3 regions of the Anabaena sp. TISTR 8404 genome follow, and region 1 is predicted to be linked to each of the others. Evidence: predicted binding sites of a transcription regulator. Region 1 holds the regulator's gene; each other region holds the start of a gene.

The links. The regulator NtcA, encoded in region 1, controls nitrogen genes in cyanobacteria. The targets are predictions, from matches to a motif close to TNTGTANNNNNNNNTACANA.
Region 2: glnA (type I glutamate--ammonia ligase) is a predicted target of NtcA. The motif match lies at 2,783-2,802, and genes of this name have one in related genera.
Region 3: ACMX3D_RS09735 (DUF3155 domain-containing protein) is a predicted target of NtcA. The motif match lies at 5,940-5,959, and genes of this name have one in related genera.

The regions. Positions count from the first base shown of each region.
Region 1 is NZ_CP180578.1:5,522,318-5,529,541, reverse strand. Features, by position in the region: gene fabI (enoyl-ACP reductase FabI) at 1-358, opposite strand, end outside; gene ntcA (global nitrogen regulator NtcA) at 1,296-1,967, shown strand; gene ACMX3D_RS24010 (DUF3084 domain-containing protein) at 2,136-3,626, shown strand; gene ACMX3D_RS24005 (pre-16S rRNA-processing nuclease YqgF) at 3,677-4,129, shown strand; gene ACMX3D_RS24000 (DUF3146 family protein) at 4,203-4,466, opposite strand; gene psbH (photosystem II reaction center phosphoprotein PsbH) at 4,763-4,966, opposite strand; gene psbN (photosystem II reaction center protein PsbN) at 5,051-5,182, shown strand; gene ACMX3D_RS23985 (alpha-mannosidase) at 5,254-7,224, opposite strand, start outside.
Region 2 is NZ_CP180578.1:6,465,573-6,472,796, forward strand. Features, by position in the region: gene ACMX3D_RS27900 (ferritin-like domain-containing protein) at 1-663, opposite strand, end outside; gene gifA (glutamine synthetase inactivation factor IF7A) at 962-1,162, shown strand; gene glnA (type I glutamate--ammonia ligase) at 1,244-2,659, opposite strand; gene apcB (allophycocyanin subunit beta) at 3,018-3,527, shown strand; gene ACMX3D_RS27920 (LL-diaminopimelate aminotransferase) at 3,836-5,071, shown strand; gene ACMX3D_RS27925 (class I SAM-dependent methyltransferase) at 5,332-6,054, opposite strand; gene ACMX3D_RS27930 (lysophospholipid acyltransferase family protein) at 6,201-7,224, shown strand, end outside.
Region 3 is NZ_CP180578.1:2,237,634-2,244,857, reverse strand. Features, by position in the region: gene ACMX3D_RS09760 (class I SAM-dependent methyltransferase) at 1-324, opposite strand, end outside; gene ACMX3D_RS09755 (conjugal transfer protein TrbI) at 805-1,509, shown strand; gene ACMX3D_RS09750 (Npun_F0296 family exosortase-dependent surface protein) at 2,049-2,735, shown strand; gene ACMX3D_RS09745 (S-layer homology domain-containing protein) at 3,058-4,299, shown strand; gene ACMX3D_RS09740 (GAF domain-containing sensor histidine kinase) at 4,353-5,705, opposite strand; gene ACMX3D_RS09735 (DUF3155 domain-containing protein) at 5,989-6,306, shown strand; gene ACMX3D_RS09730 (cofactor assembly of complex C subunit B) at 6,709-7,224, opposite strand, start outside.

The sequences.
Region 1 (7,224 bases):
CTAAAGCTGTGTTGAAACCTGAACGGGAGGTTTGGCTAAAATCTCCACTCAAATCATCTTTATTAGCAAAAGCTAGACAGTGGATGAGGATATCTAACCTGCCCCACTTTTCTCGAACTGCCTCAAAGGTAGAGTGAATCTGTTCGTCGTTCTGGACATTACAGGGAACAAATAAGCTGGGGTTGAGAGGTTCTACCAATTCCGCAACTTTTTTTTCCATCTTGCCGCGTTCATCAGGGAGGTAAGTAATACCTAAATTAGCTCCGGCGGCGTGCAATTGTTGAGCGATACCCCAAGCGATGGAGCGATTATTGGCAATACCTGTAACGAGGGCGTTTTTTCCAGTCAGATTCAGCATACAAATTATTAACAGGATCAATCATGGTAAAGATGTCTGAGCAGTATCAAATATTTTTCTTTCTCCTTTGGGCGTGGTGCGGCGTTAATAAAGCTACTATTCAAAAAACTCAAAGCTTGAAATCAAAGCCTTTTGAACACTAGTTGCTTCAACGAAAGTTCGTTGTGCAACGCACTGGCTGTTTTTGACTTCGGCGTAGCTGTACTAGCTTACCTTTTTGAGAAGGCAATTACAGCCTTGAAGTCTAAATTTTTTAGGGGAAATTAGAATACTTCAACTGCTTAGTGTATCACCTGGGACTTTTCAGACATCCTCTTAGGAGGATACTAGAAACTGAGGCCTGTTTTTCTTGGTTTGCCAGAGGATTTATAAAAATCATGTTTAACAACAAAGAATCCAGGAGTCAGGAGCCAGAATTGGTGAATTTACCTGAGTGCGACTGGTGGATGAATAAACTGTGAAACGCTACACCAAATTAGAAATTTTTTGGTGCTTCTAGATGATAAGTCTTTTTGCCTCATTAATAGCGAGGTATGAAGCCTTGGGTATAGCTTCGCTGAGAGCGAGTCTTTTTTCAATGGGAGACGCTACGCTAACGAGAGTCTTGAGTCTGAGTCCTGAATTCTAAATGCCGAATTCTTCTTTAATTCAATAGGTGTGTTTGCTGCATAAAAAATTGTCTGCTATTCCTGAAGATATTCTCAAGATATGGTGAATTTTTTTGCAAAAAACCTGATGAATACGACTTTGTAAGTACTTATAACAACTACTAGCTAAAAAGGTGAAAAATTATGTATCATTATGAACAAATAACTTGGAAGTGTAGGATTTGAGTATAGGAAAGTACAGAAAGGTTGACGGTGATTTATTCATTTTTCAGGTGTATTCTTAGGTAATCAGTTTCTTTGTTTTTCCGGCATTGGGTAGGGGAAGGGAGATGATCGTGACACAAGATAAAGCCCTAGCAAATGTTTTTCGTCAGATGGCAACTGGGGCGTTTCCGCCTGTTGTGGAAACGTTTGAACGCAACAAAACGATCTTTTTCCCGGGCGATCCTGCTGAACGAGTTTATTTTCTTCTTAAGGGTGCTGTAAAACTTTCCAGGGTATACGAAGCAGGAGAAGAAATAACAGTAGCACTATTGCGGGAAAATAGTGTTTTTGGTGTGTTGTCTTTGCTGACGGGAAATAAGTCTGATCGGTTTTACCATGCTGTTGCATTTACACCTGTAGAATTGCTGTCAGCACCAATCGAACAAGTAGAGCAAGCACTCAAGGAAAATCCAGAATTATCAATGCTAATGTTGCGAGGTCTATCTTCGCGGATTTTGCAGACAGAGATGATGATTGAAACTCTAGCTCACCGAGATATGGGTTCAAGATTGGTGAGTTTTTTATTAATTCTTTGTCGTGATTTTGGTGTTCCTTGTGCAGATGGGATCACAATTGATCTGAAGCTATCTCATCAAGCGATCGCCGAGGCAATTGGCTCTACTCGCGTTACTGTCACAAGGTTACTAGGTGATTTGCGTGAAAAGAAAATGATTTCTATTCATAAAAAGAAGATTACTGTGCATAAACCTGTTAGCTTAAGTAGGCAGTTCACTTAAAAACAATTGGAGGTAATGGAGTTGGCAAGTATTGTATTTTTGCAGATAATACCCGTAGCTGGAGGTAAATCATCAGTTGATTAATCTGAGCTATTGCCAATCTCTGATCCTCCACAGACAATGGTCGAAAGTAGTAGGCTGTATCTGGAACCATTTCGGTAGCTGAAGATGACCACCGGGTACATCCTCATCGCAGCAATTTTAATTTTGGGAGGCGTAATTGCCACTGTGGGCGATCGCATTGGCACACGGGTTGGCAAAGCCCGCCTCTCACTATTTAAGCTGCGACCAAAAAATACGGCAGTACTGATAACAATTTTTACAGGTGGGTTAATTTCAGCATCAACTCTGGGGATTTTGTTTGCGGCTGACGAAGGATTGCGTAAGGGAGTCTTTGAGTTAGAAGATATTCAAAAAGACCTCAGAAACAAACGAGAACAGCTAAAAACCGCAGAAGCACAAAAAAGCCAGGTAGAGAAAGAGTTAAGCCAAGCAAGAATTGAACAAACCAAAGCCCAGCAAGATTTGCAAGCAATTAATAAATCCTTGCAAGCAGCTAACGCTAAACAAAGAGAAACCCAAGCACAGCTTAATTTAACCATTAGCCGCCAAGCACAAACGCAAGCGCAACTGCAACGCACTCAAGGGCGTTTGAATCAAGTGGCAACGCAGTACCAACAAGCTAGATCTGAACTACAAAGCGTTTACAATCAAAGACAAGCCTTACAAGTGGCTGTAGGACAATTAAAGGCAGAACAGCAAAGACTGTACGCAGAGGCGAAAAAAGCTATTGATGAAGCGAAAGCAGCCATTACAAAACGCGATCGCGAACTTGCCAACCGCCAAGAAATTATTGAACAGCGCGATCACAAAATTGCCCAACTAGATAAACTAATTCAAAGTCGCAATCTAGAAATTACTGCACGAGAACAAGTCATTGCCACACGCGAATCTCGTCTCAAAGAATTAGAAAGACAACAGGATTTTTTAGAACAGGAAGTAGCAAGGCTAGAAAAATACTATCAGTCTTATCAAGACCTGCGCTTGGGCAAATTGGCTTTGGTTCGAGGTCAAGTTTTGGCAGGTGCTGTTATTCAAGTTCAGCAAGCTGCGTCTGCGCGTCAGGCAATTCTACAACTTTTAGGAGAAGCTAACCAAAATGCCATCTTTCAATTAACTGAACCAGGTGCAACACCAGAAAATACACAAATACTGCGTGTTACTCAAGAAAGAGTTGAGCAGTTGATCAGACAAATCAGCGATGGTAAAGAATATGTGGTGCGAATTTTCTCCGCAGGTAATTACGTTAGAGGAGAAAAACAGATAGAATTCTTTGCAGATGCTGCAAGGAATATACTAGTCTTTTCAGGAGGGGAAGTGCTGGCTAGTACTAGCGCTGATCCCAAAACCATGACATCTTATCAACTACGGCAAAGACTAGATTTGCTGATTTCTGCTTCGCAATTTCGGGCTAGGAATGCTGGCATTGTGGAAAGTGTGCAAGTAGATGGGACTTTTTTACGCTTTATCAACCAGTTAAGACAATACGATCAGCCTTTAGATATTAAAGCGATCGCCGCAGAAGATACCTATACAGCAGGGCCTCTGCGCGTGAAATTATTAGCAATCCAAAACGGCAAAGTTATTTTCAGTACATAAAATTTTCCCAAAAATCGCTAACAGGGAAGGGGAATGGGGAACAGTTTAATATGAACTTAAATCAATTCTCACCAACTCAACCAGTAATTCTCGGCTTTGATCCTGGTAAAGATAAGTGTGGTTTAGCGGTGATGGGATTAGATCGGCAACTGCATTATCATCAAGTTGTACCATCACCAGAAGCGATCGCCAATATCGAAACATTACAACAAAGATATCCTGTTTCCTTACTTGTTATGGGCAATCAAACCACAGCCAAGCAGTGGAAACAGAAATTACAACAAGAATTAGTGCAACCATTAAATATCATGTTAGTAGATGAGCGCTACTCTACCTTAGAAGCACGCGATCGCTATTGGCAAATGTATCCTCCTCAAGGATTAACAAAACTATTACCAAAAGGAATGCGCCAACCACCAAGACCAATAGATGACATTGTGGCTATCTTGTTAATTGAAAGATATTTAAATCGCCTGACAGAATCAGCAGTCAATAGTCAATAGTCAATGGTTAAACAGGCAGAATTCACAAGGTATTTCAGACTTCAGATTTCACACTTTAGACTTACTTGCCTCCTCATAACTCTGCTCGGATAGTAAAAGCATAGTCTCCTCCTGGCTCCAACTGATAATCTTGTTTTTCTAAAAAGCGACCAAGAGGTTCTTTGATTAAAGCCCGACCTTGGGAAGGCTTCACAGAAAGTTCTCCACGGCGGAAATGCCACTGGAAATGCCACTCAAAGTCTCCCGCGCTGACTTCGCCCTCAAGAAAGCCATGTTGCCAGGATTGGCGCGTAATTCTGACATGGGCAGTAGTTTCTGGCAAACGTTTTGCACTCACAATGCTTTAGGTAAAGTGTGGGATAAAAGCAAACAATGCAGTCTACTTCTTTTATTTACCAAACTTCGCCGCGATCGACAAACTGACAAAAGGTAGCTTTCACACGTTGTTGAATAGCTAAACGGCTGAAATTACAACTTATACCAATTCTCTAAAATCCGGCAATACATTCAAAAACCGAACCCCAGACCATACCTGATTTTCTTAATTACTAACTACGAATTGGTATGACAAAAAAACCCGGACAAGCCGGGTGTAAATTTGCTGAATACGCAAGCTTGATTGCTATGTTTTAATTAGCCACCTAAGCTGCGCCAATCAACCAATACATCCTGAATTGAGATTGATTTATTGTAAAGTTGCAGAATAATCAGCAAAAACACGAAAAATAGCCCCATAAACACGGCCATTACAGGGGTAGTTCCCCAGCCTGGAGCCACTTTACCATACTCAGAATTTAAAGGTCTCAGGATGTCTCCCAACCTAGTCCGTTGTGCCATAGTTCACCTAAGATTAGTTGCCAAGCTTTTTTTAATCTTCTGTAATATTCTATAAGAATAGCACTCATAATCTATCTATATCTTATGGAACCCGCAATAGTTCTTAGCATTTCTGTCTGTGCGATTCTTGTAGCCATTACAGGGTATGGAATTTATACTTCGTTCGGCCCACCAAGCAAAGAGTTGGCAGATCCTTTTGAAGACCACGAAGATTAGTTTTAGTCAATAGTCCTCAGTCAATAGTCCATAGTAAAATATGGTGACTCAGGACTAATGGCTTACACCTGTTAGGAATTAAGTGCTGGTATCACTTTGATACTGGTGATTTTCCAAGGTTGTATTGTAAGTGTTTGTTGCTTATTTAAAAATTCCGTGATATCTAGGGGACGCTCTAATAAATCTACTGTATCTCCCAGACATAGCCCGAAATCACTCTGCAAATGTAACTCGGCTGTTTCTCCCTGGGATTCGTAACAGCGCAAAATAAACTCCTGGGGATTATTTTCTGTTGGCTTCAGTGCCATTAAGATTAAGTTTTGAGAATTTAAATTTAAGAAACTGATTCTGTCGGGAGTGGGAAGTGTACTTCGACTGCGCTCAGTAACCTCGGAGTGGGGAGTGGGAAGAGGGGAGTGCTGAGTAGAAAGAACTTTTAGGGGAATGTTGAGTTCATAGCCACGTTGTACTGTTTTGGCTGATTGCCAAGTACCTGAGTGGGGATACAATGCGTAGGTAAATTCGTGGAAGCCTCGGTCGGCTTCTGGGTCTGGCCAGTTGGGACTGCGTAATAAGGATAGGCGTAGTTGATTGGGTTGAGCATCGTAACCATATTTACAATCATTGAGCAAACTGACACCGTAATTACCGAGTTCAGTTTCTTCAGTTAAATCAGCCCAATGCAAGGCGGGTACTTCCCATTTGGCTTTTTCTGCGGCGGTTTCCGGTTTCGTAGGACGAAGAATAGCACCACAGGGTATTTCATAAGTGGCAAAGTCTGCTTCGACACTTAAGGGAAAGGCCGCTTTGACAAATACTTGATTTTCTTGCCAATTAACTGTGGTACTAATTTTGAGTACGGGTGAACCTGCTTGTAAAATATAATCTTGACAAAATTCTGATTCTCCTAACTGACGCACCACACGCCAGCGATGCTGCACTGGCCCTTGTTCCAATATTTGAATAGATTTGAGGCTGGTGGCTGGTAAGGGGTGTTGTGCATAATTAGGATCAATATTCCAAGCATCCCAATATTGACCACTATCTTTAAAAGCTTGCAATTGATTTCCTGCGCCACTCAATACTTCTCGTTGATGAGTCTTATCAAAAACGCTAGATAAATCACCTGTGTCGGGGTCAATAACTACTCGTAGGAATTGATTTTCTAGAACAAAATCAGGGGTAGGGGATGATGAATTGTTGGGGAGTGGGGATGCTGGGACAAGCCAAAATAGACGATAACCTACGGGTGGAATATCATTTGCTAAGAATAACAGTGTTGCTGGTTCTGTAAATTGAGAGATCAGTTGATTTCCGGCGACATCGTAGACTTGCCATTCTGGGTTAGTAGTAGGTAAACTGACAGCAACTACCTCAGAACGCTGCCAGTTGAGCGAATTAAACACGAAAATTGGTAAACTATCTGGTTCTGGTGGCTCTGGTAGGATAAAGTGAGATGCGATCGCCTGCATCGATTCTTCTAAGATTCTTGTCCCTACTTGTTCGACTTGCTGCCACTCTGGTAAAGCATCAGTATAAACTTGAGTAATGGAAGAACCAGGCAAAATATCGTGGAATTGGTTAAATAATACCTGCTTCCAAGCTTTTTCTATCTCTGCTTTGGGATATGTTGCACCACAGATGATGGTTGCTAAAGTCGCAAACAGTTCAGCTTGATATAGTAAATTTTCACCACGTCGATTCCAACGCTTTTGATCACCGTGAGTAGTGTAACAGCCGCGGTGGAATTCTAGATAGAGTTCATCATCCCAGGTAGGAAAGTCTGCTTGGCTAATTTGTTGTAAATAGTTTTCGGCGGTTGTAAATTCTAGTTCTGGAAACAGAGGTGAATGTTGCCAGCGTTGGGCAATTTCCAACATATCACGGGTAGGGCCGCCGCCATGATCGCCAACCCCAGGAAGCCAGAGTGATTCTTGTAAATTTGTTTGGGCTTGCCATTCCAGAGTGTAGGATGCCATTTTAATTGGATCAATGCCTTCTCCTATGAGTGCAGACATCAAACTAAATACTTGACTACCGTC
Region 2 (7,224 bases), 940 kb from region 1:
CAGTTCTGCACCTAGGGTAATGTCCATGCCTGATTCATAGGCTGCTTGTTCAATGGCAGCATATTTACGCTTGGCTTGCTCTACTTTTTGCCGATGTTCTGGACTTTTATCGGCTATTTGTGCTAACCAACGATTTCCCCAGCGAACGTGTCCGGCTTCTTCTGGCAAGATTTTTTCTATGGTTTCCCGGATTTTGATGTTTTCTTCTGTTTGTGGTGCTTGCTTTAAAGCATAAATGTGGGCGGAGAAATATTCACAGCCGCGTTTTTCGGTAACGTTAATTGCGGCCAAGGCGGCAATGATACCGTCTTCTAATTTATCGCTGGCTTCGTAACTATCTTTGTCAAGCAAGCGCTCGAATTCATCAATATAAGGCATTCCAGGCGGATTTCCGACATCAGATCCCAGTTCTATTAATAAATCAGTTAGCCACATAGCATGACGCGCTTCATCTGCAATGTGGTGGGATAAATCTTTGATTAGTTCTCGTGGCTGTCCGTTGAGTTTTTCAATTACTTCTGTTAGGTCTTTGCAACTGCGCTGTTCGTTGTAGCGATAGCGATTGAGGGTCATCAGATGCAGTTCGCGATCGCTGACTACCCGTTTTAAGATATCTCTCGCACCTAAATTATTCTGGAATTTCCGTGGGTAAGTAACTGTCATAGTATGAAGTTTTATTAAGCGTCATTTTTGATACTATCTCAGTTTTTCGTTACTTGCCGGAAACTGGAATGATTGTTTTTTACAAAGGTGAATCTGAGCCAAAATATCAGAAATTCGTGACTTTTCCAAAAATTACTCACGCAATAATACTCATTACAGCCCCTAAAATATTAAGATTCATTTCATTTTGGTATGAAAAATCAAAACTGTAACTTAAGCTACAGAATTTTTGCTATATTAATAAATGAAAGGACTAACAGCTAAAAATATATAACTAAAACCTTAGGGGGACTGAAGTATGTCTATTCAAGAAAAATCTCGTGCATTAATGGCGCGTCAATATCAGCAAGTTAAAAACCGTCAACAATCAATGCTGATGCGTTCTGCACAAGAACTCGGTCTTCCTGAAGAAGTGTCCCATTATTGGAATCCCATTCAAGGCAAGATAGACCAAACCACACGCACGATTTATGGAAGCAGTCACGTTGCGATGAGCTAGGTGAAAAGAGTTGTTAACAGTTTTAACTCATAAAAAAAAGCCACCCCTGAAGGGTGGCTTAAAAATCACTGTGGTTTGCAATTAGCAGTCGTAATAGAGATAAAACTCATAAGGATGAGGACGCAACTGCAACTGCTCAACTTCATTAGCCAGTTTGTAGTCAATCCAATTTTGGATGAAGTCTTCTGTGAACACGCCTGTTTCGGTTAAGAAAGCGTGATCATTCTCTAGGGCTGCTAATGCTTTATCGAGAGAACCTGGAGTAGAAGGAACCTTCGCCAATTCTTCTGGAGAAAGTTCATAGATATTTTTATCTAGAGGTTCACCAGGATCGATTTTGTTTTTAATTCCATCTAAACCAGCACACAGCATCGCCGCAAATGCCAAGTAAGGGTTAGAAGTCGCATCTGGACAACGGAACTCTAGACGTTTGGCTTTGGGGTTAGTGCCAGAAAGAGGAATACGTACAGAAGCAGAACGGTTACCTTGGGAGTAAGCCAAGTTAACAGGTGCTTCATAACCTGGTACTAGACGCTTGTAGGAATTGGTGGTGGGGTTGGTGATAGCTAATAGTGCTGGTGCGTGTTTAAGAATGCCACCAATGTAATGTAATGCCATTTCACTTAGACCAGCATACTTGTCACCTGCAAATAGAGGCTTGCCATCCTTCCAAATAGATTGGTGACAGTGCATACCGGAACCGTTATCGCCAAAAATTGGTTTTGGCATGAAGGTAACGGTTTTTCCGTATTTCTTGGCTACGTTCTTAATGACATATTTGTAAGTCATCAGCCAGTCAGCCGCTTCAATTAACTTACCAAAACGGAAGCCGAGTTCACACTGACCACCAGTTGCAACTTCGTGGTGTTGCTTTTCAATGGGAACACCGCACTTCGCCATTGTCAGCAACATTTCTGTACGAATGTCTTGGAAACTGTCAGTTGGCGAAACTGGGAAGTAACCTTCTTTGAAGCGTGGTTTGTAACCCAGGTTGGGGCCTTCTTCTCTACCAGAATTCCAACGACCTTCTACAGAGTCTACGTAGTAGTAACCGGAATTGGCAGTTTGATCAAAGCGGACATCATCAAAAATGAAGAATTCAGCTTCAGGCCCAAAGAAAGTGGTATCACCAATACCAGTAGAAACTAGATAATCAACAGCTTTTTGGGCAATCACGCGGGGACAACGGCTGTACCATTCCCCTGTGCGGGGTTCCTTAATGCTACAGATTATGCTTAGGGTTGGCTCTGCCATGAATGGGTCGATCCAAGCTGTGTTGGGATCTAACACCATTGTCATGTCTGATTCTTCGATACCTTTCCAACCCCGAATGCTGGAACCGTCGAAAGGTACGCCATCAGTGAATGAACTTTCATCGATTTGATTATGGTACACAGTTAAGTGCTGCCATGTTCCTGGTGTATCGATGAATTTCAGATCAATCATCTGAATGTTTTGGTCTTGGATCAATTTCAAGACTTCTTGTGGGGTTGTCATTGTTACTCCTTCTCTGCCAATTTCCTATTGTAAAACCAGAATCTGCCAAAGCATCCTAACCCTACTGATCCGAACCAAGTTGTGACACACCTGGATTATCGTAAAGATTTGAGATTACATAATTATGTAGTTTTTGTTACAGATTCTCTGGATTACAGGTTATATTAACCTTTCGCACGTCATCTGTACAAAACTGGAAAGTTCATTTCATCGGGGGCAACTTTGGCATAGAATCCTTAAGTAGCGGATAGATTGTTTTTGTGCCGAACTTATTTTAAATAGCACAAAAATTTACTGGTGCGTAAGTGCAGCCAAATAAATATCAAACCATAGATAGCAACGATTGGGAGAAAAAGGAATGCGCGATGCAGTCACAAGTTTAATTAAGAATTATGACGTAGCTGGACGTTATTTTGATCGGAATGCGATCGACAGTCTGAAATCTTATTTTGAAAGTGGTACAGCACGGGTACAAGCTGCGGCTGCTATCAATTCCAATGCTGCTGCAATTGTCAAGCAGGCTGGTTCTAAATTATTTGAAGAACTACCAGAATTGATTCGTCCCGGTGGAAATGCCTATACAACTCGTCGTTATGCGGCTTGTCTGCGCGATATGGATTATTACCTACGCTACGCTACTTATGCGCTAGTTGCTGGTAATACAAACGTGTTGGATGAGCGTGTATTACAAGGGCTGAGAGAAACTTACAATTCTCTAGGTGTACCCATTGGGCCAACAGTTCGTGGTGTCCAAATTATGAAGGATATGGTCAAGGAACAAGTAGCAGCAGCAGGCGTGGTGAATGCTGCTTTTGTGGATGAACCTTTTGACCACATCACCCGCGAGTTGAGCGAGCAGGATGTTTAAAAGACAGATGGCAGTAAGTCTAAAATTTAAGTAAATAAACTCTTGATTTTAGGCTTGTCAATCTGTATTTCAATTGCTGCTGTATATGTCTGTTATCTAAATTTTTGTAAAGCGATCGCATCTTGTTTTTTTTAAGAAGGAGCGATCGCTTTTTTGTTACAAATTCTGTAGTTAAAAACAGAAATTTTTGTTAAATATTTATGCGTGGGTATAAAAGTATGAGTATGCATCTATTTGCTAGAAGTAACTCTGCTATCGTCAAGAGCAATTAGCTGTAAGCTGTTGTAGTGCGTATTTCACTATCTACTATGGCAACGATTAACGACAACTACCTGAAGCTGAAAGCTGGTTATCTGTTCCCGGAAATTGCACGACGGGTAAATGCCTTTGCTGAAGCTAACCCTGATGCCAAAATCATTCGTTTGGGAATTGGCGACGTTACCGAACCTTTACCAGAAGCTTGCCGCACAGCGATGATTAAAGCTGTGGAAGAAATGGGCGATCGCACAACTTTTAAAGGTTACGGGCCAGAACAAGGTTATGCTTGGTTAAGGGAGAAAATTGCAGCTCATGACTTTCAAGCACGCGGCGCAGAAGTAGATGCTTCGGAAATCTTTATTTCCGATGGTTCTAAGTGCGACACAGGTAATATTCTCGACATCTTTGGTGATAACAACGTCATCGCAGTGACAGACCCTGTGTATCCTGTATACGTAGATACTAATGTAATGGCAGGTCATACAGGTGCAGCTAACGATAAAGGTGAATTTGAAGGTTTAGTATATCTGCCAATTACCGCAGAAAATAACTTCACCGCCGAAATTCCGAGGGAAAAAGTCGATTTAATTTATCTCTGTTTCCCCAATAACCCAACTGGTGCAACTGCTACCAAAGAACATCTCAAAGCTTGGGTAGACTACGCCAAAGCTAATGGTTCAATTATTTTCTTTGATGCAGCTTACGAAGCGTATATTACAGATCCGAGCTTACCTCATTCTATTTACGAAATTGAAGGTGCGAGAGATTGTGCAATTGAATTTCGTTCTTTTTCTAAGAATGCAGGCTTTACCGGAACTCGTTGCGCTTTAACTGTTGTACCCAAAACCTTGAAAGCCAAAGCCGCAGACGGTTCCGATGTGGAACTGTGGAAACTCTGGAACCGTCGCCAGTCTACCAAGTTTAATGGTGTGTCTTACATTGTTCAAAGAGGTGCGGAAGCAGTTTATTTTGAAGATGGACAAGCACAAATTAAGGCATTGGTCAGTTTTTATTTAGAAAATGCCACAATTATTCGAGAAAAACTCACAGCCGCTGGACTAGCTGTGTATGGTGGCGTAAATGCACCTTACGTTTGGGTAAAAACTCCCAATGGACTGTCCAGTTGGGATTTCTTCGATAAATTGCTGCATACTTGCAATGTTGTTGGCACGCCTGGTTCTGGCTTTGGTGCGGCGGGTGAAGGCTACTTCCGCATTTCCGCATTTAACAGCCGTGAGAATGTCGAAGAAGCTATGAAGCGAATTACTGAGAAATTTAAGGTGTAGAAACTTGTGGTGGGCGATGCCCACCTTATTGTTAAAAAATATTAGTGTTGATGGATACGGGTGTGAATTTGTCTCACGCAGAGAGAAGTTGCGGTGCGGGGGTTCCCCCCGTTGAGCAAACTTCGGTGGGCGCAGAGAGTAAGATTTTAAAATACCGAATTTCTTCACACTTATGGAAGTTTTGATGAGAAATTTAACTGTTGCTAACCATAACAGTAATGTAGATAGACTCAACCTATCTTGTATAGTCACAAATTATTTTAAAACCGTACCTTATATAACTCAAATAATTCGCCTGATTGCTTTGCAACAACTTTAGCACCAGCAGCTTTGATCATTTTTTCCCACTCAGCCAGAGGTTCTAAAAATACTTCTGCACCTAAATAAGTTTCTAATACTGCCCAATCTTCTGCTAGAGGTTGTTCTGGGTTGAGAATGTCAAAGACAAAATGTCCCCCAGGTTTTAAGATTCGTTGGACTTCTCCTAAAACAGTATTCCAGTATTCCAAAGGATAGTAACAGCTAAATCCGGTTGCGATCGCCAAATCAAACTGATTTAAAGAATAATTTAAATGATGCGCCGCACCTAACTCTACACCTTTGAATAACTTGGAGTTGAGTTGAGAACCACGAGAATTGAGCGTATCTCGCGCTATATTACTGATTTCTTGCCCATAAAAGAATGCTTGCCAATCACGCCAAGGATAAATCAAAAAGCTGACACCGCAACCAATATCTAAACAATGTTGATTTTTTTGAGGTTGAGCAATTTCCCAAAAAGGCGAAACAATCCTCCCAGACAATATCCCAGACTTCCATTCTTGATATATTGGCATAGACTGTACTTCTGGTGGTAGTTCAAAAGTTTGATTTTGATACTGGCGGTTGAAACGATAAGCTACTTGTGTTGTTCTTTCCTGCCATTTATCTGAGTGAGGATTTTGGGAATTAAACGGAAAATTGGGAGACTGCTTTTTAGACATAAGCTTTCTTCACTGCATTTGAAGGTGGTTGATAGGCTGTGGGCTTGGGTATTACAGTTAGGTTTGTCATTTGAAAGATTGGTCGCCCAAGGCACAACCTAAAATTCATATTGTACAATCGCAAGAAACATTATCTGGAGAGCAGCTTGCCTAAATCGATACACTCTACTCAACCACCATTAAAATTTATCCCACAAAAGTTTAACCCGCTGGCACTCCAGATGATGCGGTGGTTGTTGCCATTTATTTTACGTTTTCGGACTCGACCTTGGTTAACGGCCGGTGTGGTCAAAATTGAAGCCGAGAACGCAGAGATATTAGCTGAACTTTATCAAAAATTCCAAGCAGGCAAAATCCGCTTTTTGATAGCATTTCGCCACCCAGAGGTAGAAGATCCGCTTTGTATGCTGTATCTGCTTTCGCGCCTTGTTCCCAAAGCAGCACGTCAGCACGGTATTAAGTTACAGCAACCACTCCATAGTTACTTTATTTATGAGCGAGGGATGACTTTATGGGCGGGAAACTGGCTGGGTTGGTTATTTTCGCGTGTTGGTGGTGTGCCAGTGCGGCGTGGTAGACGAGTTGACAGACTGGCTATTCAAACAGCGCGAGATTTATTTGCCAATGGTAAAATGCCGATCGCAGTTGCACCAGAAGGTGGTACTAATGGCCATAGTGGTATAGTTAGTCCTTTAGAACCGGGTGTAGCGCAATTAGGTTTTTGGTGTGTAGAAGACTTGCAAAAAAGCGATCGCACTGAAACAGTATTAATAGTACCAGTTGCCATTCAGTATCGTTACATTCAGCCACCTTGGGCAAAACTAGATTGGTTGCTAAGTAAATTAGAAGCTGATAGCGGTTTAGCCGTACAAGCAATTTCTCAGTCTACAAGTGACGATTCAGTAGAAACTTATCATCAACGCATTTGTCGTTTGGGTGAACATCTCATTACCGAGATGGAAGAATTTTATCGCCGCTTTTATCATCAAGATTTACCAGAAATACCTAATCAAGCAATCATTCCCCGACTACATCGTTTATTAGATACAGGCTTAAAAGTTGCTGAACAATATTTTGGCATTCAAGCACAAGGAAACTTTATTGACCGCTGTCGGCGTTTAGAAGATGCAGGTTGGAATTATATTTACAGAGAAGACATTCCAGATATCA
Region 3 (7,224 bases), 3.3 Mb from region 1:
TGATGCTGCTGCGTCAAAACTATTATCAGGAAAATCCAGGTTCAGTAGATCCGTTACTTTCAGAGTGATGTCTGCGGATACATGCTTTTTCCGAGCTTCATCCAGCATTTTATTTGATAGATCAACACCTACAATATGCACTCCTTCGGGGTAGACGGGAAGATTCAGGCCTGTTCCTACGGCAGCATCAAGCACAGTTTGTCCAGGGTGAAGCTGTAACGAATCAATCAGTGGTTTACGATCAACATTCCAGTAACGCAGCATAATCGACTCATAATCTGCTGCTCCCTGATCGTAAGTCTTAATTATTTTAGTTACTTCCATACACTTCTTAATTAAGATAAGTATTTTTTAGAACTATTTCTGCAACAGTTTGGCGGGATATTACTACCAAATCTTGTACATAATCTTATCAGTATAAAGGTATATATATTGAGATATAAAATAGAAAACAAAATACTGATGGAACAACAGCAGGAAATTTGCGTCAAGCAGACTAATTCTCTGTGAAGCTGTACATTATTTTTACCCCTCCTGACCTCCCCTTCGTAAGGAGGTGTCGCAGGCAGTGGGGTTATTTCTATACCTCTTCATATAGAAATAGTATTAGTGAGAAGTATTGAACTTTTGATTTATCGACGCATTTTAGCAGTGTAAATTTTGTGGAACAATAGCAGATACTCCTCGTCATCCAATCAGCCTAACTTGCGGAATATGCCTAGGGATAGTTCCACAGCTAGTCAGAAACAATCTCAGTAATGCCTCGTCATTACATACGTCACAAACATCAACGCAAATTTTGTTATGACACACCTTTATCGAATTAAATCTGGAGCTGCTGCATTCATGGCAATGGCACTAACTACAGGTGCGATCGCTCCGATGATTGCTTTAGCTCCTGCCCAAGCACAATATAATATTGGGCAATCACGCTCAACTACGATTCCTGCTAATGTAACTTTGCCTGTGACTTACGAAAAAGAAAAAATCGTGGTCACTCCAGGCGAAAGTATGTCCCTCAAGCTAAAAATAGCTAACGACATTATTGATAGGAATAGAAATGTCCTAATTCCTGCTAGAACTGAAGTTATCGGCAGACTAGAACCTGTTGATTTATATGGCAGAAATTACCCCAGTGACAGCAATAATGACAATAGAAAAGGTGTCAGGTTTGTCGCTTCCGAATTAGTCTTCCCTTCTGGTCGTAGACTACCAATTAATGCTAATTCTCGAACCATCACCGAAACTGAAAAAATTACCAAAGGTGCTGATACTGGTCAAATTTTAACGGATGCAGCTATTGGTGCAGGTGCGGCTACTGTAATTTCACTACTCACAGGTAACAAGAGAATTGAAGTATTAGAACCTGTGGCAGGCGGTGCTGCGGGTGCTTTAGCAAGTGTATTGTTGCGGAAAAAACAAGCTGATGTATTTGTGCTTAGACCAGAAGAAGATTTAGATATCACACTGACAAGTAATTTAGTTATATCCCGGAACAATACTTATTAACTGAAAATTCAGTCGTGAATTTAATCAATCATATCAGCGATCGCTTCTTTCAATATAGTGAGCGATCGCTTCATTTTTAGAGATAAAAATTTAATTTTTCTGCAACTATTTTATCCTAATCTCGTCTTCTATAATATTCGAGTTATATGCTGAATATTTGCTGGGTAATAAATTCTAAGATTCGCTTCACTTATTCTTTAAAAGAAATTTAGTGTATGTACGGTATCAGTTTTTAGTAAAAAAAAACAAGATTAAATTATTAAGCACCCAAATAAATTTGCATCTTCCGTCCTACTGTGACAAATAAAATTTACTGATAGGACTGAACTAAGTTACAGCAGATTGCAGGTAAATGAGGTACAAGTCTTTACCAACAAGGCATGTAACACAAGACTTTCAAGCCTGTTCCCCGTTCCCTGTTCCCTGCTATATCTTTCCATTTCCTGTATAGGTGCGGTCATCAAACCAGTTGATTAGAGTTGGTTTGGAATCATTCATCATTGCTAATTTACACACATCTTACAAGGATTTTTACTAGAATGCTGAAAAATTTATCTCTTGCTTTATTAGGAACAACTGTTATTGTAGCGAGTGCCAACCCAGCTAGTGCCGTAACAATGGTAGTCAGTGGCGGTATGTTCTCTAGCTACTCTGATGCTAAAACTGTCACCTTTGATGATGGGACAGCAAATGATTCAAATGGATTTGCTACTTACTCTAATATTACTACTAACATTGTTCAAGGTAGTGTTAGTGGTCAATATGCCTCACCTTATGGAGATAACACCAAATTTCTGACAATTGCTCCATCAGGTAGTAATGTTGCAGGTGATAGTGGTTTTGTCAGTATTAATTTCAAAGAAGCTATTGATTACTTCGGTTTTTATGCAGGTTCCTTGGATAGTTACAACTATATTGACATCTATAGCGGTAATCAGTTGTTAAAGACTTTTAGTGGCTCAGATGTACCAGGTGCCGTAGCGGATGGTAGTTGGACTAGCGGTCAAGCTAATCTGTTTGTCAATCTTGTAGGTGATGCAGGCGAAAAATTTGATCGAGTTGTGATGCGCTCAAATGGTATTGCTTTTGAAACAGATAACCACGCCTATAGATTAGCGCAGAGTGTTCCAGAACCCAGTGCAATGTTAGGTGTATTGGTAATAGGAGCTTTTGGAACTACTTCACTATTAAAACGTCAACAAAAGAAAATAGCAGTGAAAGGATAAATTTCCTTTCAAGTTTAATTTGATAACTGCTATGTGTACAAATTCGCATAGCAGTTTTTTCATTGGAATTTCATGTTGCTATGAAATTATCCGCAATGAGCAATAGTTATTAATTAATTAGCAATTAATTTTTAATATGTCCTGGGAAATAGGTAATAAGTCATAGGATAGATGTCTATGACTTATTACCTATTTTTATGCGAATTATCTCCAATTTAAAAAGTAAGTACATCCCAAAAAATAGAAATATTCAGAAACTTTTTTTATCCAATATTGTCTAAGTAATTAACAGAAAACAAATAAATGTAAAGAGGTAAAATTGATGTTTACTGTAAATCGTTGGCAATCTAAAACTGCTGCACTCATGGCTTTGAGCATTACTGCTGGCGCTGTAGCACCTTTTATAACTGCTACACCATCTTTTGCTCAAACTACTTTTACAGATGTTTCATCGAATTATTGGGCAGCGCAATTTATTCAAGAATTGTCACAACGGGGTGTAATTGCAGGTTTTCCTGATGGTAGTTTCCGCCCAGAAGAAGCGGTAACACGCGCTCAATTTGCGGCGATGGTAAATAAGGCTTTTTCAAAAGCACCACAACGGCAAGCAATAAACTTTGTGGATGTACCCAGCAATTACTGGGCATCTAGCGCCATTCAGCAAGCTTATACCATCGGGTTTCTGTCTGGATATCCTGGAAATCGTTTTGAGCCTAACCAAGCGATTCCTCGTCAACAGGTTTTAGTTTCTCTAGCTAATGGTTTGGAATATAGCCCTAGTGGTAATGTTGAAAGTACTCTGCAATACTTCAACGATGCTTCTGGTATTGCTAGTTATGCTCGTAGCCCAATTGCAGCAGCGACTGAGCAGCAAATTGTGGTGAACTATCCCAATGTCAAATTCCTCAATCCAAATGCAACTGCAACACGCGCCCAGGTGGCAGCATTTATTTATCAAGCGTTGGTCAGTTCTAATCAAGCTTCAGCAATTAACTCACCTTATATAGTGGCGGCTCAACCTACTACCCCAACACCTGTATCAATCACAATTCCCCAAGGGACTGTTATCCCCGTGAAGTATGATCAGGCTAAGAAAATTCTCGTCACTAAGGATGAAACTGCACCGTTGACACTGACTGTTGACCAAAATGTAGTTACTCAAGACGGTACTGTAGTAATTCCTGCGGGTAGTCAAGTTGTTGGACAACTTAAACCTGCAAAAGGTGGTTCGCAATTTGTTGCTCAAAAACTCGTGTTAACCTCAGGTCAAGAGTATCAAATTGCAGCTACTTCTGATGTAATTACAACAACCGAAACTGTCAACAAAGGTACTAGTACTAGAGCTATTATTACCAATACTGTCTTGGGTGCTGGGGCGGCGGCGGCGGTATCTGCGGTGACAGGCGATCGCGCGATCGCTACTGAAGAAGTTCTCGGTGGTGCGGCGATTGGTGGCTTAATTGGCTTGTTCTTCGGTCGCAATAGTGTTGACTTAATTGCTATTAATCCCAATACCGATTTACAAATGACTGTCAATCAAAATTTGTTGGTCTCAGTTAGATAGTTGTTAGTCAAGAGTCAATAGTCCATAGTCAAAAGGAACTTTTTGACCATTGACTATTGACTAATAGGTAACCAAAGAATAAATGTAGTTCCCGGTGCATCCTCTGATGCGATCGCTCTTGTAATTGCTGGACTGAAAACTTCGATTTCACCTTGCATTTGCTCGATTAATTGTTTAGCGATCGCTAGTCCCAATCCTGTACCGGGAATTTCTGTTTGTGCTTGTACACCCCGATAATGTCTTTCGCCCAAATGTGCTATATCCTCTTGGGGAATTCCTGGGCCAGTATCACTAATAGCAATACCTAAAAAATTTGCTCTTTCTTGCCCTGCATGAATGTAAATCTTGCCGCCTTTTGGTGTGTATTTCAAAGCATTATCAATGATATTACTTAGTACTTCTTGCAAGGCTTTAATATTGACCCGAACTAAAGGTAAGTTTTTGGGAATTTCTGTTTTTAATTTCAGATGACGTTCTTGGGCGATCGCTTTTGCTGATGCTAATAATGGTGCTAATAAATCAGCTAAAGAGCAATCAGTTTCTTGTTCTCCTGTACCTGGTAATAACAAAATTGGCTTCGGTTCTGGTTGTACTGTTGCTTCGACAAATACTTCATTTTCTGGTAGCGCCAGCGGTGCTAAATCTAATTCTGTCCAGTCAATAACTTGCTCAAATTGTTGCAATAATTCTTTCAGGCGATCGCTTTCTCGAACAATATTCGCTCCCACTTCTCGGTTAGGGTCGCCTGGGCGCAGTCTTTTAAATAGCAATTTGCCAAAAGTCCGCAATGCTGTCAAGGGATTGCGAAATTGGTGTAATAAATTATCTAATAAATCTCGCTGCTGTTCTTGCAGAAGTTGTTGTTGATGTAACTGTTGTTGCAACCATGCGCGACGCTGATCTAAAACACAAGCGATCGCCAAAGTCTGGACTATCTTTTGAATTGTACTTTGTTCTTGTTGACTCCAAGCTCGGTCTTCTCTACATGTCACCAGTAATCCCATCATTACACCCTCATGAACCAAGGGCAGAACAATCTGGTGTCCACTCAGTAAATACTCTTCTTGAAAATCTGCTTGTCCAGTATCTGTTGTGTCTACTTCTGGCGATGAAGCCGTAGATTCCGTAGCTGCTGTTAATAACCTTTTTTGCTGTTTGGGGAGTAGCAAAATATTACTAATTTGCAATTGTTTGCGTGCTTTTACTTCAGTATTTTCTTCTCCTGGTGGTAATCCTGCTGTTTCTGGATAAACTACTACAGGAATTAGTTTCGCCTCAGTTGTTGGAGCTTCTACCAATTCTTGTGTTAAATAAACCACACTTAAAGAGGCTCCCAACCCTTGGGCTAACAATGCTATTTGTTCTCGGCATAAAGCCACAAAATCTGAACTAGCAGACATTAACATTTTTCATTTCTTGCTCAGGATCACGAACTTTGAGGGAATTTTCAAGAATTAGCTTGATTGTAACTCTGTTTTTATCAAGCTTAACTCAAGCTGCTTACGTCATAGTTGAGATAAAGAAATTGTGTACTTTACTAGTTTTGTGATTTATTTGCCTTCAAAAAAATTATTTTTGTTGTATCAAAAGTTTATAAACTCTTGATTTTTTGAACTAGAACTTTTATAATTACGACGGATTTTGTAGCTATCACTACAATCTAATAGCTTGAAAGAGGAGGAAAATAGGTTGGCAAGGAGACGGAAAAGGAAGAGTCGTCGTCGCCAGGAAGGACGGCGGATTTTAGAGCATGTGCCTCAATATAGCATCGAAAGCGGCGAAGAAAAACCTGTGACAGCAGCAAGAAAATTCATTCAAGCTGAAGGTATCTTGCCACCGGCTTTGCTACTCGTAAAGCGCAATGAACACACCACAGACCGATATTTCTGGGCAGAAAAGGGTCTGTTTGGTGCTCAGTACGTAGAAGAAAACCACTTCTTGTTTCCCAGCTTGCGGACATTAGAAGCTCCGGCTGGTTCAGAACCTGTGGCTGTAGCCGCTCGCTGAACTTCAATTGGTGATCCTACGTGTTGAATTTGTTCTGAATATTCATTTAACTGGCAAAGTTGCTCAGTTTATGCAAAATTTTCAATTTTTTTTAAATTTGGGTCTGATTTGCCAGTAGAGGTTTAGTCCAGGCGGTTGGACAAACAACTCGGCTCAAGCCAAATTGGTTGGGATGAGTTGGCTTATCATCAAATACGCATCAGGGAGCTAGAAAGAGCGATTACAAAGCATCCAAAAGCGAGAGTAGTATGCACTTTCCTTTTGCAGGCGACGTTACAAGATACTTTTTTCTCTAAAGCATTTCGTTTTAGAGAAAACTTACATCACAACAATCCTCTTTTCTACTCCCTATTGTTTATTTCTTCTTGCTCATCACTAGAGGAAATGTCCAAAAACTAAAATTTAATCACTCAGTTTTAAATTGAGTGCTTTCTGTAACTCAATCAGTTCATCTCGATGGGCAGTTACAGTAATCTTAGCTGGGGAGTTTGATTCATCTTGATTAGCTTTTTGCAGATGAAGCAAAACTTTCTCAGTTCTTCCTGCTTTTTTCCAATAAAAAAAACCACTCAAAGGTGATAGCAATACTATCCCAAGCAAAAAACTGCTAATGTTAGGCAAAAGCAGTGATAGAACAAACGATAAACAAACCAAACCAACAGTTGCAAGCAGCGTCAAAAAAATTGCTAAAAACAAGCTGGGTTGGACAAAACCCTCAAAAATGACTTGATTTTTGTCAGGGTCTACCGCTGCCACTCGGTAAGACCGTGAACGGAAATAATCCTGCAATTGAGGCATTAATACAGCTTCGTCTTGCTCAGATACCAGTTGTGCTGTTTGTGTGCGGTCTTTAGTTGCAGCACGAATAAAGAAAAACAACCCAACTGATAACAATAAGGTGAGCAGCAACGTAGATGG